DNA from 3 places in the Macrococcus psychrotolerans genome. Region 2 is predicted to be linked to each of the others. Evidence: riboswitches for the same ligand, from Rfam matches in the RefSeq annotation. Region 2 holds a riboswitch; each other region holds the start of a gene.
The links. A riboswitch is a leader RNA that binds a small molecule or an ion and turns the genes downstream of it on or off. The one in region 2 is predicted to bind S-adenosylmethionine.
Positions count from the first base shown of each region.

Region 1: another riboswitch for S-adenosylmethionine. It lies ahead of QA539_RS01030 (aminotransferase class I/II-fold pyridoxal phosphate-dependent enzyme); the one in region 2 lies ahead of QA539_RS00405 (O-acetylhomoserine aminocarboxypropyltransferase/cysteine synthase family protein).
Region 3: another riboswitch for S-adenosylmethionine. It lies ahead of metK (methionine adenosyltransferase); the one in region 2 lies ahead of QA539_RS00405 (O-acetylhomoserine aminocarboxypropyltransferase/cysteine synthase family protein).

Region 1 is NZ_CP124591.1:205,961-211,269, reverse strand. It holds gene QA539_RS01040 (MFS transporter) at 1-894, shown strand, start outside; gene QA539_RS01035 (hypothetical protein) at 891-1,208, shown strand; gene QA539_RS01030 (aminotransferase class I/II-fold pyridoxal phosphate-dependent enzyme) at 1,243-2,406, opposite strand; SAM riboswitch class I at 2,464-2,564, opposite strand; gene QA539_RS01025 (efflux RND transporter permease subunit) at 2,629-5,309, opposite strand, start outside.
Region 2 is NZ_CP124591.1:82,861-88,169, forward strand. It holds gene QA539_RS00400 (homoserine O-acetyltransferase/O-succinyltransferase family protein) at 40-804, opposite strand; gene QA539_RS00405 (O-acetylhomoserine aminocarboxypropyltransferase/cysteine synthase family protein) at 806-2,083, opposite strand; SAM riboswitch class I at 2,147-2,242, opposite strand; gene QA539_RS00410 (hypothetical protein) at 2,317-3,099, opposite strand; gene QA539_RS00415 (hypothetical protein) at 3,261-3,779, shown strand; gene QA539_RS00420 (thioredoxin family protein) at 3,884-4,201, opposite strand; gene QA539_RS00425 (GNAT family N-acetyltransferase) at 4,227-4,715, opposite strand; gene QA539_RS00430 (hypothetical protein) at 4,848-5,309, shown strand, end outside.
Region 3 is NZ_CP124591.1:1,559,778-1,565,086, reverse strand. It holds gene QA539_RS07990 (alpha/beta hydrolase family protein) at 1-634, shown strand, start outside; gene pckA (phosphoenolpyruvate carboxykinase (ATP)) at 685-2,277, opposite strand; SAM riboswitch class I at 2,465-2,575, shown strand; gene metK (methionine adenosyltransferase) at 2,668-3,858, shown strand; gene QA539_RS07975 (hypothetical protein) at 3,900-4,061, opposite strand; gene QA539_RS07970 (nuclease-related domain-containing protein) at 4,279-5,193, shown strand.

The DNA of each region.
Region 1 (5,309 bases), 120 kb from region 2:
TTCGGATTATTTATCGATAACTTACCTATGCTTTATACCTCTCGAATTCTTGGAGGGCTATTCTCAGGGGCATGCTTCTCTACTACGACGAGCATGGTCAGTGATATGACCACACATGAAGAGCGCAACAAATATATGGGACTCATGGGGATGATGATTGGACTTGGATTTATATTCGGTCCAGCAGTTGGAGGACTACTATCTGGAATCAGCTATCAGATTCCGTATTTCGCAACTGCTGCAATATTAACCGTTATTGCTTTGTTCTGTCTATTCACTATTAAGGAAACATTACAGCATTCTAGTGATACAGAACAGACTACTGTGAACACTAAACTGTTAACTCCGGCAATCTATATGCTCTTATTATCAACATTTATTGTGACGTTTACGATGAGTGGGATGGAGAGCTCATTTCAGCTCTTTGAAATAGAGAAGATTAATATTACTGCAACACAAATGGGAATGCTCTTTATGATTGGCGGGCTTGTTAATGCTGGATTACAAGGTGGGTACTTACGTAAAGTGAAGCACGGTCAAGAAAAACCAGTGATCATAACAGGACAATTGATTACAATTGTTGCATTTATTATGCTGCCTTTTTCCATGAATTTATTTTATGCCGGACTCTGTCTTGTGCTCCTTATGTCTGGTAATGCCCTTGTAAGAACATTACTGACGAGTCAATTGACGAAAGAAACTTCGAATAATAAAATGGGAAAACTTACTTCTATCAGTTACAGTATGGATAGTTTAGGTCGTATTCTCGGTCCTTTGTTATTTACTGCACTGCTTTCCAGAAATTTAGAAATGCCATTTTATTTCGGTGCACTCACTTCCGTACTTGGTTTAATCCTACTATTTATTTATTATAAGAAAGGAAGAGTCGTATGATTATATTAATTATTTTACTTATGATGATGTATCTGATCGTAAGTTATACAAGCATCTATATGATTAACATGCGTCTGCTGGATTTTTTAAGAATCATACTTGGTGCTGTGTTCGTTGTCTTCATCTTCGTTGCACTGATGCATCTTGGAACGATAAAGTTCTGGATTACATTACTTGCACTTTGTTTATTTTTAAATATAGAGATTTCTAACTATAAATTTAAGTTTAATGACCAGAAAGCAAAGCTAATTCTTAATCTCTTCTCTATCGTTATGGCGCTAATGATTATCGTACTTTGTGCGATATACCTATAAAATAAGAACTTACAAAGTAATGCTTTGTAAGTTCTTATTTTATATATAATTCTTTTGTATTTTTTAAGCGCTCAAGCAGTTCATCTATCAACAGATCATCAATCGCAAGTGAGATTCTAATGTAATTCTTACCGCGTGATCCAAACGGGATTCCTGGAGTTACTAATATTGATTCTTGCTTTAATAAATAATCTGTATACGCTTCCCCCTCAAAACCGTCTGGCACTCGTACCCATAAAAATATACCACCGTCCATCGGCTCAAATGGAATTTGAAGTTGTTTTAAATACGCTGTCACTTTATCGCGTCGTGCTTTAAATATATTGTTTTGACTTTCTAGATAAGGTTCTCCTAGTTCGAGCGCTGCTTTCGCTGCGTCTTGTACAACGCCCCACATACCAACTTGAGTATGATCCTGAAAATAGTTCAGAGCACTCACAATCTCTTTATTCCCTACAGCAAATCCGACACGTACACCGGACATATTAAAGCCTTTAGATAACGAATATATTTCTACAGCAACTTCTTTCGCATGAGGTGAAGCAAGAATGCTTGGATTCTTACCATTAAATCCAAAAGCAGCATAGGCAAAGTCATGGACGATCTTTGTTTCAGTATCTTTAAAACGCATAATTGTATCATCAAAGAATGCTTGAGTCGCTACTGCCCCAGTTGGATTAGATGGATAGTTAAGATAAATCAGCTTTGTATTATTAAGTTGCGCTTTATCTATATTATCAAAGTCAGGTAGGTAATGATTTTCAGGGTGTAATGGCAATTCATAATGTAATCCTCGAGCAAGCTTTACACCAGCAAGATAATCCGTATATCCAGGATTAGGGAGTAATACACCTTCACCAGGTTCAATGACACATGTAGGGATATGAACAAGACCATTTTTCGTACCATAAAGAATACAAATTTCATCATCCTCCAATGAAACATCATAGACATCTTTATAAAACTTCTGAATCTCTTTCTTCAATGCCTCCTTGCCACGGAATACGCCGTATCTATGGTTATCAGGATTGACAATGGCATCTTGTAAAGCTTTCAGCACCGTACGATCCACTTGTTGGTCAGGGATACCAACTGCTGTATTAATCAATGGTTTATCCCCGACTTCAAGCTTCCTACCCATCGTCTTACCAAAATAACTTTCAGGTATTGAACTTAATAATTTAGAACTCACAGACATTCGCTCCTTTTAAAATAGAAAAGCGTCATTGCTTCAGTAGCAATGACGCCGATGTGGCACTTATCTACCAAGCATATGCTTGCTGGATTTAGCACAGTACTTAAAGCCTGTTGCTGAAGTATCATAGGGCCAGTTCCCTCCACTTCTCTGGATAAGAAATATTTAATTGGTGATATCACTATAGTATAGTTCAAACAATACGTCAACTGTATTCAGAATATTTTATCTATTATCTTTAATATGCACACGTGTTGACGCATCATGCGTTGGTATAAATGGATTAATCTTTTTTTCATCTTTCGTAAATCTCTGCTTCAAGTTCATTAATATTTCATACACTACAGGGACAACGATTAATGTTAATAATGTTGAAGAAGTCAATCCACCGATTACTGTTACAGCAAGTGCCTTAGAAATAAGCACAGAGCCGTCTCCTCCAAACAGTAATGGTAACAATGCGCCTACTGTAGCAAGTGCAGTCATCAAGATTGGACGCACACGAGTCATCGCTGCTTCAAGCAATGCATCACGTGTTGATAATCCTTCTGCTTCTTTATTGATAACGCGATCAATCAGCACAATCGCATTCGTAACAACGATACCAATGAGCATGAGCATACCAATCATCGATGGTACAGAAAGCGTCTCCCCAAACGCGAGAAGTCCTAATATTACCCCGATAATCGTAAACGGTAACGAGAATAATATGGCAAGTGGCGCAAGTCCTCCTTTAAATGTCAGTACAAGTATCAGGTAAACGATTCCGATAGCGGCAAGCATCGCAAGTCCGAGTTGAGAGAAGCTCTCGCCGATATCTTCACTCGTTCCTCCAATATGTACATCAACATTTGAAGGGTGTTTTAATGCGTTTACTTTCTTTGCAACATCTTGTGTAGCCTGGCTAACATCTTTTCCTTTAATCTTACCTTCTACTGTAGCCGATATATTACCGTCTTCACGTTTAATTGTATCTGACGTCTTTCCTTCTTCAATCGTTACGACATCGCTCAACTTAATCTCTTTACCGAGTGGTGAAGTAATCTTTGTATTCTCTAATTTATCTTTTGTCCATTTTGATTCTTTTTCTTTTGTCAGAACAACATCTGTCGACTTGCCATTATCACCTATTTTAGTGACAACTTTATTATCACTACGTTGATTTAATGCCATTGCAATCTGACCTGCAGTTAGTCCGCGTTCAGATAACTTGTTATGATCTACCTTTAATGTATATGCATCATAACTATCCGTTAATGATGAACTTACATTCGTAACAGTATTAACGTCTTTCATTTCTTTCTCAAGCTGCTCTGTAACCGGTCTTATTTCATTCATCGATGGACCGTTAACAGTAACCGTTACTGTATTGGTCGAACCACCCGTTGCAAAATCCTGGTTCTTCCAAGTTCCTTCATGTTTGAAAGAAGCGATTTTGTTCAATACACGTTCCGCTTCACTTTCCCACTTTGGTGTATCCTTCTTATATTCAACCATCATTGCCATATCGTTAGTAGCAACCGGGTTAAATGGATTTTCTCCTCCAACTGAGTACTGAATATTTACTACATCGTTATTCTCAGCTAAAGTTTTCTGAACTTGCTCACCTTTTTTTACAACCTCTTCTTCAGTTTCACCAGGTTTAGGCTTGTAAGTTAATGCAAGAAACTTATCTTCCCCTGTTGAAATGAATGACGTCCCTAGAAATGGCGTTAAGAACAAGCTACCAAGGAGGAGACCGATACTTAATAGTGAGACGATAAGCTTATGTTTTAAAGACCATTCTAATACTTTATGATAGAAACTTGCAATACGCCCTACCTTTGCTTCATCATCATGATGCCCTTTAATACCATTCTTAAAGAATGTATGTCCAAGCATCGGTACAATCGTAATTGCAATTAATAATGAGGCCAACAATGCAAATACGACTGTATAAGCAAAAGGTCTAAAGATTTCACCGATAGAACCCGACACCAGTCCAAGTGGTAAGAATACTGCAATTGTGACCATCGTCGAACTCATAATCGGTATAAACATCTCTTTAGTCGCGCTGCTAATTAACTCAGAACCACTCAATTTCTCTTTAGGGTCAGACATACGTCGGAATATATTCTCGATAACGACGATAGAGTCATCAATAACACGGCCAATTGCAACTGTCATCGCTCCAAGTGTCATAATATTAAGTGAAATATCCATCTGTTTAAGGATTAACATTGCCATTAATATAGACATCGGAATGGATACGACCGCAATCATCGTTGAACGGATATTTCTTAGGAACACGAGTATCATGATCACTGCAAACAATGCTCCAATAATTGCTTTTTCTGCCATCGTTTTTACAGAGTCTTCAATCGGTTTTGCCTGATCCATCATCAGTACAGCATTAATATCTTTATTATTCTTCTTAAATTCCTTTACTTTATCTTTTACATCGTTTGCTAACGCTACAGTATTCGCATCATCTGACTTAATGACTTGTATGCTTAGTGAATCTTTACCATTTGTCTTAGAAATAGATTCACGACTCTCTACATTTTTAATCGTAGCAATGTCAGAAAGCATTACTGTTGGTACTTTACCGGCCTGCATCATCTTCGCAAGCGCCGCCTGTTCTTCAGGTGAGGCTTTAGCAGTATCAGCTTGATTATCTCCGCCTGATAATGGGATCTTTAAATCTTTAAGAGCATCCACACTAGTAAATTGACCATTTACGATGATACTCTTTAAATTGCTACCAAACGTATATAATCCAAGTGGTGCATCGGTTGTAGCACCTTTAATGAATTGAAGTACAGACTCTTCTGTTAAATTATTTTTCTTTAACTTCTTATCATCAAATTGTAGCTCAACTTGTTCAACTTCTTGTCCAGAAAACGTTACATTTGTAACACCTTCTA
Region 2 (5,309 bases):
TATCTGTATGATAAAAGACAAATGATGTGAATTTGACGTTTATTCTTTTTTTAGAATAAATTCATAGATTTCTTCAGCACTACTATACCATCTTGCTTCTAAAGGTGTGCTAGAGTCATCTATAAAATAATTTTCAGGGATAGGGGTATCACTATTTATTTTTAAATCGCGTTCATATTCTTTAGCTAATGTATATTGATTGTATTCTAAATGTCCGGCAAAGTAATAATCAGTATGTTTTTTATTCGTTATTATGTCGATATCATTTCCTTTATACGATATTAAGCTCAGATCATTAATTGCTTTTATTTCGGGGTTAATTTGCATGTACCTAGACTGAGGTGAATAATAGTATGTTCTATCTTTATAAAGGGGATGGGATGGATTAATGTTATAAAGATATATTCCCGACAACTTTTTATCATTTTTTATAGGTTTGATACCGTAGTTCTTATAGAGGGCATACTGTGCTGCCCAGCAAATGAAAATCCTTTTTTTTATATGTTCTTTGGACCATTCCATAATTTTATTGAGTTCATCAATATAGGTAACTTCATTAAATTCCAGATGCTCTAGCGCTGCACCAGTAATAATCATGGCGTCATAATCAGTATCCTTAATATCGTTCAAACACTTATAATGTTGCTTTAAGTAGGAGATGCTCGTATTTTTGTAATGGTGTGAAGTCAGATAGAGATATTCAGTCTTAATATCAAAACTTAATGCATCTGTTATTCTTTTAAAGTGTTGTTCTGTTGCTTGTTTATCTGGCATGAGATTGATGATGAGAAGACGTACTGTCATATTATATTGCAGAGAGTCCTTTCTCTAAATCAGCTATAATATCATCAACATGCTCAATCCCGATAGATAAACGGATGGTTTCTGGTCGAACACCAGCTTCAAGTTGCTCGCTGTCAGTCAATTGTGCATGCGTGGTACTTGCAGGGTGTATTACTAGTGATTTAGCATCGCCGACATTTGCAAGCAATGAAAATAATTCTAGTGATTCAATGAACTTCTTACCAGCTTCATAACCTCCAGTAACACCAAATGTAAAAATAGATCCAGCACCATTAGGTAAATACTTTTGTTTTAAGTTAAAGTATTTGCTTGAAGATAATCCGGCATATTTCACCCATGCAACTTTTGGATGTGATTCAAGATACTCTGCTACTTTCTGAGCATTTTCTACATGTCTTTCTACGCGTAAGGAAAGTGTTTCAAGTCCTTGGATTAGTAAGAAAGCATTAAATGGTGAAAGTGATGCGCCAGTATCTCGTAATAATGTAGTACGAATTTTAGCAGCATATGCAGCGTCTTTAAAGGCTTCTGTAAATACTAAGTTATGATATGATGCATCAGGTGCAGAAAGCCCTTCAAATTTGCCGTTATCCCAATTAAAGTTCCCACCATCTATTATAATTCCGCCGATAGAATTACCATGTCCACCAATAAATTTAGTGGCTGAATGCACAACGATATGAGCACCGTGTTCAATTGGACGGAATAAATAAGGGGAAGCAAATGTGTTATCTACAATCAGTGGAATATCTGCTGACTTTGCGATGGCTGACAGTTGTTCGAAGTCTTCGATATTACCTTCAGGATTACCAATCGTTTCAATAAAGACAGCTTTAGTATTACCTTTAATAGCATTTCTAATATTGTCGATATTTGAAGTGTCTACGATATCAACCTCAATACCATATTTCGGTAAAGTGTGACTGAATAATGTATGTGTCCCGCCATATAGTGATGCAGATGAAACGATATGATCTCCACTTGATGCAAGTGCTAAGATTGCATACGTAATTGCGGCCATGCCTGAAGATACTGCCACAGCAGCAACGCCTCCTTCAAGCTGGGCAACACGTTCTTCTAAGACTGCGTTTGTAGGATTAGTCAATCTTGAATAAATATTACCTGCTTCTTTCAAACCGAATAAATTAGCAGCATGCTCCGTGTCATCAAACACGAAAGAAGAAGTTTGGTAGATAGGCACAGCACGTGAATGAGATGCACTATCAACTGAATGGCCAGCGTGAACCTGAATGGTTTCAAAATGGAATGAATTTGTCATATGATGACCTCCTCGTAAATTAATATAAAAAAAGAGTCTACCTAAAAGATAGACTCATAAAATACCTTATCTTTCAGGATATACCTGCTGGAATTAGCACCTAAATTAATAGGTTGCCGGGTTTCATAGGGCCAGTCCCTCCACCGCTCTGGATAAGCATATGAAATTGTTAATTAGTATAATATAACGCATTTTAAAAATTGTCAAACTATAATTTGAATTTTTAAAATATTTTATTCTAAGGTTATGCCTTCTTCGTTTCTATGTTGATTTGATATTTTATACATCTCTGAACGTAAATTTAATATTTCGTCATAGACAGCATCCAGTGATCCAGTTTGCAACGGGTCGAACGTAGTATATGTTTCGCTTGTTTCGGATGTAAGTTCAATATGAGCAATTTCTTCAATAACAGCGTCTTTCCGTAATTCTGAAATCGGTTTAATCTCATCATAAATTTCGGCATATAATGTTATTTGATTGTACTTCTTACGTGCATGAAATCTTATAAATTGTTCATTGTATTTAAAATAATGTAAGTTATGAAATGTTTGATTCATAGTTGTCTTGATCGGTTGATTAAGAATAAACTTCATAAGATGTTTATTGAAATCTTCAATTTTTAATAAATGTCTTAATAAATTAATTTTCAATAATTTACTTTCACTTTTATGAATGGCATGTATGTATTGAGCGATTTTCACTATAGAGACCTCTTTTGTCCAGGGGAAGTACGGAAATGTTACCATCACAAGATTAATATGTGCCTGTTTAATATGCAACGCAAGTCCTTTAAGTGGTACTAGATTAGAAGGTACATTTCTATTGGGAGGTGCGTCTGAAAGTCTGACAATCACATCTAATTGTGTATCGTCTAAATTGAATATCCGTTTTCCCATCTCATTTAACTGTAGTTTCCCTATATATTGGTTTCCTTTAGCATGTGCTCTTTTAGCACCTCGTGTTGTAGTTGCATAGCGTTCAATTGTATCAACGATAAAAGTAGCGTTATCCATAAAGTCACCTGCTTGTTATTTTTAATATGTTTACCCATATTTTAAATATATAATACTACATACAAATTTTTATTCCTCAAACATATTTGAAAACGCTTACTTTATCTCTTGTTTTTCGATATAATTGTATTAAGAGATGTTAAATGTTAGGGGGAATCTATATGAATAACCACCAGAAAGTATTGGTGTTTGGATGTTTACTAGCAATTATTTTATTTTCACTGATTGTATGGCAGAAATTACCGCAGGATACAGCGCAACATGAAGTGAAGACGAAAGAAATTAAGGCGATAGAAAAAGGCACCTACAATTCTATGGAAGAAGCGCAAAAGGCATTGGTGAACGATGTGATTAAAAGTGATGATCTTGTATCCGCAATCTATACGCCGAATAAAAAATGGAAGACACCATTTTATGTTATACAAGTTTCATACAAAGAAAATAAGCAGACATACTCAGGGTTTGCTTTTGTTGTACCGGAAAATGGGAAGTATAAACTAGAGCTTGCTGATATTAGAATAAAAACATATGATGGGATGCAACCGATTAAGGACAGTATAAAAATAGGTGAGAATAAAGTGCATATTTATGTAGGCACACCACTTGATAACCCATTTGCAGATAGTATCAGACATTCTTTTGTAGACGATAGTATAGAAGTGGCGTTCCAGGTAGAATAGAGTACGATTATAAGAAGGGCATATCCGCTATTAAATAACCTGAGCGATGCAGAAAATATTATTTCTGCATCGTTCAGGTTCAATGATAGATGGAGTGAAGGTAATTAATATTCTTGAAGTAGTTGATTGATACGTAGCTTTAGCATATCAAAATCGATAATACGAGCTTGTCGATGGTACTCTTTCTCATGATTAAATAAAATGACGACAGGTGAAGAAAATAAACTGAGCTGGCCCGCAGCTTCTGGAACTTCGTCTGCGAGTAGATATACAGATGGTATATTTATATCTGTTGCAATAGCCTTAACTTTTGGATAATCTGCATGACATACTGAACAACCAGTAGTCATGACGTATACAAGTGCCTTTTCGTTGTTTTGTAAAAAGGATTGTAATTCATCATATGCATGGATTTGTTTCATGTGAAACTCCTTTATTATTTATTATTTATTTCAAGAGTAACTGATAGAAATCAAGATCAAGCCATTTATTAAACTTATAACCAACGTCCTTTAAAGTGCCTGTATATTTAAAATTAAATTTTTTGTGTAGATAAATGCTACCTTTATTTTCTGAATCGATACCTGCTACCATTGTCTTGTAACCTTCGCTGCGTGCACTATCGATAATATGACTCAGCAGTTTTTCTCCGATACCCATATGTCTGAAATAAGGTGAGACATATACAGAGTGTTCTACGGTAAATTGATAAGCTGCAAAGTTTCTGAAAGGACCATAAGTAGCAAAACCAGCTACACGACCATCAATTTCAAAGATAAACACTGGATACCCTTGCTTTTCTTTTTCCATTAACCATTGTTTACGTTCCAGCAAACTCGTTTTTTCATAAGTATATATTGCTGTTGTATTTAAAATGGCATGATTATAAATGTCCAATATTTTCGGTAAGTCATTCTGAGTTGCATGTCTAATCATTATAAACCTCCACAATTTTTTAATATTAAAAGCATAACGCATTTATAATATTACGTATAATAATATGATTTAAAATATATTTCTAAAATAAGGGAATGATAGTGTAAACTAATGTTAAAGGAGTGGATGCATATGAACAACCAAAAAAAGCTAATAAGTTTTATAACCCTAATTGTAATCACAGCAGCGATTATACTATTGTGGCAATGGAATTATCAATACCCTGAATTGAGTAAAGCAGATATTAAGAAAATTGAAGGTAAGCATTATAAAGATACCGATGAATTGACTCGTCATCTTGCTCAATTAGACAACAAACAAATTGCTTCCAGTGCTACTACAAGCATTGTTGTAGAGGAGAAGGAACTCCCACTCGTCATTTTAAGTTCATTTTCTGGTGAAAGAAGTGATGCGACTTATAGAACATTTATTTATTTAATACCAGAGGGTGAAGGGTATAAAGCAGATGTACGAAAAAATGGTATAAGATTTAGTCCGGATATGAAACCTGTACTTGATGAGTTTAAATTTAACAACCATATTATCAAATCATATTTAGGACCAAAGTCGGATAACTTGATTGGAGAAGGTCAG
Region 3 (5,309 bases), 560 kb from region 2:
CATCTACTTAAGAGGCGGGAAAGGTGCAGTCGGAACGGTTAGACCAGCGAGACTGATGCAGTTTGCGTATAAGGACACACTGGTTGCAGCACCTTATTATCGCGGTACACACCAGAATGGTCAAGATGAATTCGCAGGTGCAGATAGAGAAGACGTCTATGCACTTGTAAGACTGTTAAGAGCACAGTACGACGTACCGATACACTTCGTTGGATTTTCGAGAGGCGGAATACAAGGGTTAGTAACGTATCAGGAAGCTGACGTGACATCCTTTATCACATGGGGAGGAGTGTCGAGTATCTACTATATGTATGATGAACGACAAGATCTTCGCAGTATGCTGAAACGCCTCGTCGGACCAATCAGTAACAAAGCGGCGTATGACCGACGAGAAGGGATTAATCTCGTAACGAAAGATAGCCCGCCAATCATGATTGTACATGGTACAGAAGACAAACTTGTCAGTATAGAGCATGCATATATGCTGATCGATAAATTAAAACAGCTCGGAATTAAGCATAAAGTGTTATTTATTGAAGGGGAGCAGCATGTGATGCGTCCAGACAATGAACGCTATGTATTACAGGAAATTGAAAAGTGGATGGAAGAAGTGGAAAGGGAAATAAAATCATAATATAGTAGATGAAAAAAACGCCACTTTAAAAAAAGCGACGTTTTTTTGTGCTATCCTCTAAAATTAAATCCACCTTTAGTTTCGATTTCAGCGGACTTCTCACCAAACTTCTTAAAGTTCTCCTGGAAGCGTAATGCCAAGTCTTTTGCTTTCTCATCATAAGCATCTTTGGATACCCATGCATGACGGGGATACAGAATCTCTGCCGGTACACCTGGTACATGCTTCGGAATATTAAGTCCGAAGATTTCATCCTGATGATACTCAACTGTCTTCAGTTCGCCGCTAATCGCACGTCGAATCATAGAACGTGTATGCGTTAAGTTCATGCGGCTACCGACACCATACTCTCCGCCAGTCCATCCTGTATTCACAAGATAAACTGCTGCATCATGTTTATCGATTAGATCCCCTAACATGTTCGCATATACTGTCGCATGTAACGGTAAGAACGGTGAGCCGAAGCATGTAGAGAATACCGGTTGTGGGCTTGTTACGCCACGTTCAGTTCCTGCTAATTTAGATGTAAATCCACTTAAGAAGTGATACATCGCTTGTTCTTTCGTTAATTTAGAGATTGGAGGTAACACACCGAACGCATCAGCAGTTAAGAAGATGATTGTATTCGCGTGTCCTGCAATTGATGGTAGAACGATATTATCGATATTATCGATTGGATAAGCTGCGCGAGTATTTTCAGTTAAAGATTTATCCGTGTAGTCCGGCACACCTTTTTCATCGACCTTAACGTTCTCGAGGATGGCACCGTAACGAATTGCGTCGTAGATCTGAGGTTCTTTCTCACGAGATAAGTCGATCGTCTTCGCATAGCAACCGCCTTCGATATTAAACACACCGTTGTCATTCCATCCGTGCTCATCATCACCGATAAGTTTACGCTGTGGATCTGCAGATAGTGTCGTCTTACCAGTACCAGATAATCCAAAGAATAACGCAACGTCCTTATTCTCACCGACGTTTGCTGAACAGTGCATGCTCATAATGCCTTGTGTCGGTAATAAGTAGTTCATCACACCGAAGATACCTTTTTTCATTTCGCCGGCGTATTCTGTACCACCAATTAAGATGATCTTATGACGGAAACTTGTAATGATGAATGTTTCAGATTTCGTTCCATCAACTGATGGATCAGCCTTAAAGTGTGGTGCAGAGATAATTGTGAAGTCAGGTGTAATGTTTAGTCCTTCTTCCGTTGTTTCAGGACGGATAAACATTGTACGTGCAAATAGGTTATGCCAAGCAAGTTCGTTCACAACGCGTAGTTGTAGTTGGGATGATTTATCAGCACCTGCATAGCCTTGGAATTCATAGATCTTTTCTTTTTTGCTTAAGTAGTCTGTCACTTTATCCAGTAAGTTTAAGAATACTTCTTCTTCGATAGGCTGGTTGATTGTACCCCAGTCGATGTTATCTTCAGTTTCAGCTTCACGCACGATGAACTTATCTTTCGGTGAGCGTCCAGTATATTTACCGGTTTCGCTGCGTACCGCACCGGATTCTGTTAACACACCTTCACCGTTGAATAGAATTTCCGTAATCAATTGTGTTCTTGATAATTGACGTTCTAGATTTCCAGTGTTTAATTTGCTCAGTTGCTCAATTACTTGAGTATTTTCCCCCATGGTCAGCCTCCAAAAAGTTATTGTTCTGCTTTTGTAAGCAGTTTCATGAAATAGTATAACATATCAATTTGAAGGTTTCATATAAATTATGTATAATCTTTATATTCGAAATTATTCAGAAAATTTCTGATATATGCGGTATTGTTGACAGTGAACATAAAGTTTAGTAATATCTAACTTGCGGATTCTCTTATCCAGAGTGGTGGAGGGACATGGACCCTTTGAAGCCCAGCAACCCTTAACAATGTGTTAAGTAAGGTGCCAAACCGTTTGCAGATTAATTTCTGAACGATAAGAGTAGAATGGTCGTTTATTGTGCCTTCTCTCTTACTAGGAGAGAAGGCTATTTTTTTTATAGTCCCGTAATTAAATTCAAGGAGTGTAATATATATGACAGACCGTAAATTATTTACATCAGAATCAGTAACAGAAGGACATCCGGATAAGATTGCTGACCAGATTAGTGATGCTATCTTAGACGAAATCCTAAAAGGAGATCCTAAAGCACGTGTTGCTTGTGAAACATCTGTAACAACAGGTATGGCGTTAATCGCAGGTGAAATCACAACGTCAACGTATGTTGATATTCCTAAAGTCGTGCGTGAAACAGTTAAAGAAATCGGTTATACACGTGCAAAGTTTGGTTATGACTTCCAGACGATGGCAGTGCTGACGGCAATCGATGAGCAGTCACCAGATATCGCTCAAGGTGTGGATAAAGCGTTAGAAGATCGTGATTCATTAACGGATTCTGATATTGAATCAATCGGTGCAGGTGACCAAGGTTTAATGTTCGGATTTGCTTGTAACGAAACAGAAAGCTTAATGCCATTACCAATTTCTTTATCACATGAACTTGCACGTCGTTTAACAGAAGTACGCAAAGACGGTACGTTAGATTATCTACGTCCAGACGGTAAGACACAAGTTACTGTTGAGTATGATGAAGCAGGGAAACCGAAACGTATCGATACGATCGTTATCTCATCTCAACACCATGAGAAGATTGAACTTGAACAAATTCAGGAAGATATTAAAGAACACGTGATCAAGCCGGTTGTTCCAGCGGATTTAATTGACGATGAAACAAAATACTTCATTAATCCAACGGGTCGTTTCGTAATCGGTGGTCCTCAAGGGGATGCGGGTCTTACAGGTCGTAAGATTATTGTAGATACGTACGGTGGTTATGCACGTCACGGTGGCGGTGCATTCAGTGGTAAGGATGCTACTAAAGTAGACCGTAGTGGTGCATATGCAGCACGTTACGTTGCGAAGAATATCGTAGCAGCAGGTCTTGCGGATAAGTGTGAAGTACAGTTAGCTTACGCTATCGGTGTAGCACAGCCTGTATCTATCTCTGTTGAAACTTATGGTACTTCAGACTACACGGAGCAGCAGCTTGTTGAAGCGGTACGTAAAACATTTGATTTACGTCCAGCAGGAATTATCCAGATGTTAGACTTACGTCGTCCAATCTACAAACAGACAGCAGCGTATGGTCACTTCGGTCGTACTGATGTTGACTTACCGTGGGAAGCGACAGATCGCGTCGATACATTAAAAGCCAATTTATCATAATAATAAAAGCTGTAAACCAATGAGGTTTACAGCTTTTATTATTATTCTTCGGTTGTCTCTTCTTCAGTAGATTCTTCAGTGCTTTCCTCTTTTGCTGCATCTTCAGTTTTAGCATCATCTGATTTCTCTTCATTACCACAAGCTCCTAGTAGTAGAGTTGACGCGAATGATCCTGCCAGTAACATTTGTTTGTACTTTGCCATTATCAAAACCTCCAATGTAGTTTGTCCGAGTATAGGTATGGACACTGCAAGTATTCCATTTAGATATTAAGGTATTGTTAATCTATTATAAAATAGTGTGAAATTTCTATTAAGATGTGAAAAGCAGTTTTATTTTTAAATTAATTTATCTAAAACAATGAAGTTGTGTCTCTTTTTCTTTATAATGAAACTATTAAACATTAGAAAGGTGAGAGCTATGTCTTTATCAAATTTACAACCCATGCATTATATCGCACTTGGATTAGCAGTAGCACTGTTGTTATTCATCGTGCTCTTTATATATGCACTATCGAGCAAGAAGAAAGCAATACGTGCAAAGGAAGAAGCACTGAACAAAGAACGTTCAGAAATGAAAAGTAACTACGAGGAATCTAGTGAAAAATCAAGATTAACGTTTAAGAAGGAACTTGCTGAACAGAAAGATACATACGAAGCACAGTTATCGACACAAAATGCACAGATTGATTCACTGAAATTATTTTCTAGAGATAAGGGAGAATATTTAACGGATTTAACATTGATTAACCTTAAAGATAATCTTGTCGCACAAGAACGCATCCGTCCAGAAGATATGCACGTATTAGCGAATATCTATATTCCAGGAAAACGTGTGAAAAGTACAGATAAGCTAGATCACGTTATTTTAACACGTACAGGAATTTACGTAATCGATTCTAACTACTGGACAGGACATCTATACCACGGTATTAGTGAGATGCAGTTTGATGGGGAACCGATATTTGAAACAGTATTCAACATATTAGAACTAGATTCGAAATCTGAACAGACAATCTGTCTCGATAAGGGAGAAGACGGTTCAGCACAGTTCAGGTCATACAAACATTCGATAGAAGAACTGAAGCTAAAGGCAGAACGATTAGAGAAAGTATTCGAATTACCGTATCCGGTTACACCGATTGCTTACTACAATGCAGAAGGAGTAGGAAGCGAGCATATTACGAACTACTCTCGCGATAATAGTGTGAAGGTAATTGTCGGTGAGAAAGAATTGGAACATTTCTTCGAGAAGTTTGTCTTCCACGGCAGATTCCAGTATAAAGTTGAAGAATTAGAAGAAGTACGTGCAGCAATTGAACATTTGAATCCGTAGAGTGAATTCAGATGCGCAAGTACCAGATTATTGCGTTTTCTGGTGCTTACGTAAAGAAACTTATAAAAAATAAAAGAAAGTACCAGATTATCGATTAATCTGGTACTTTCTTTCGT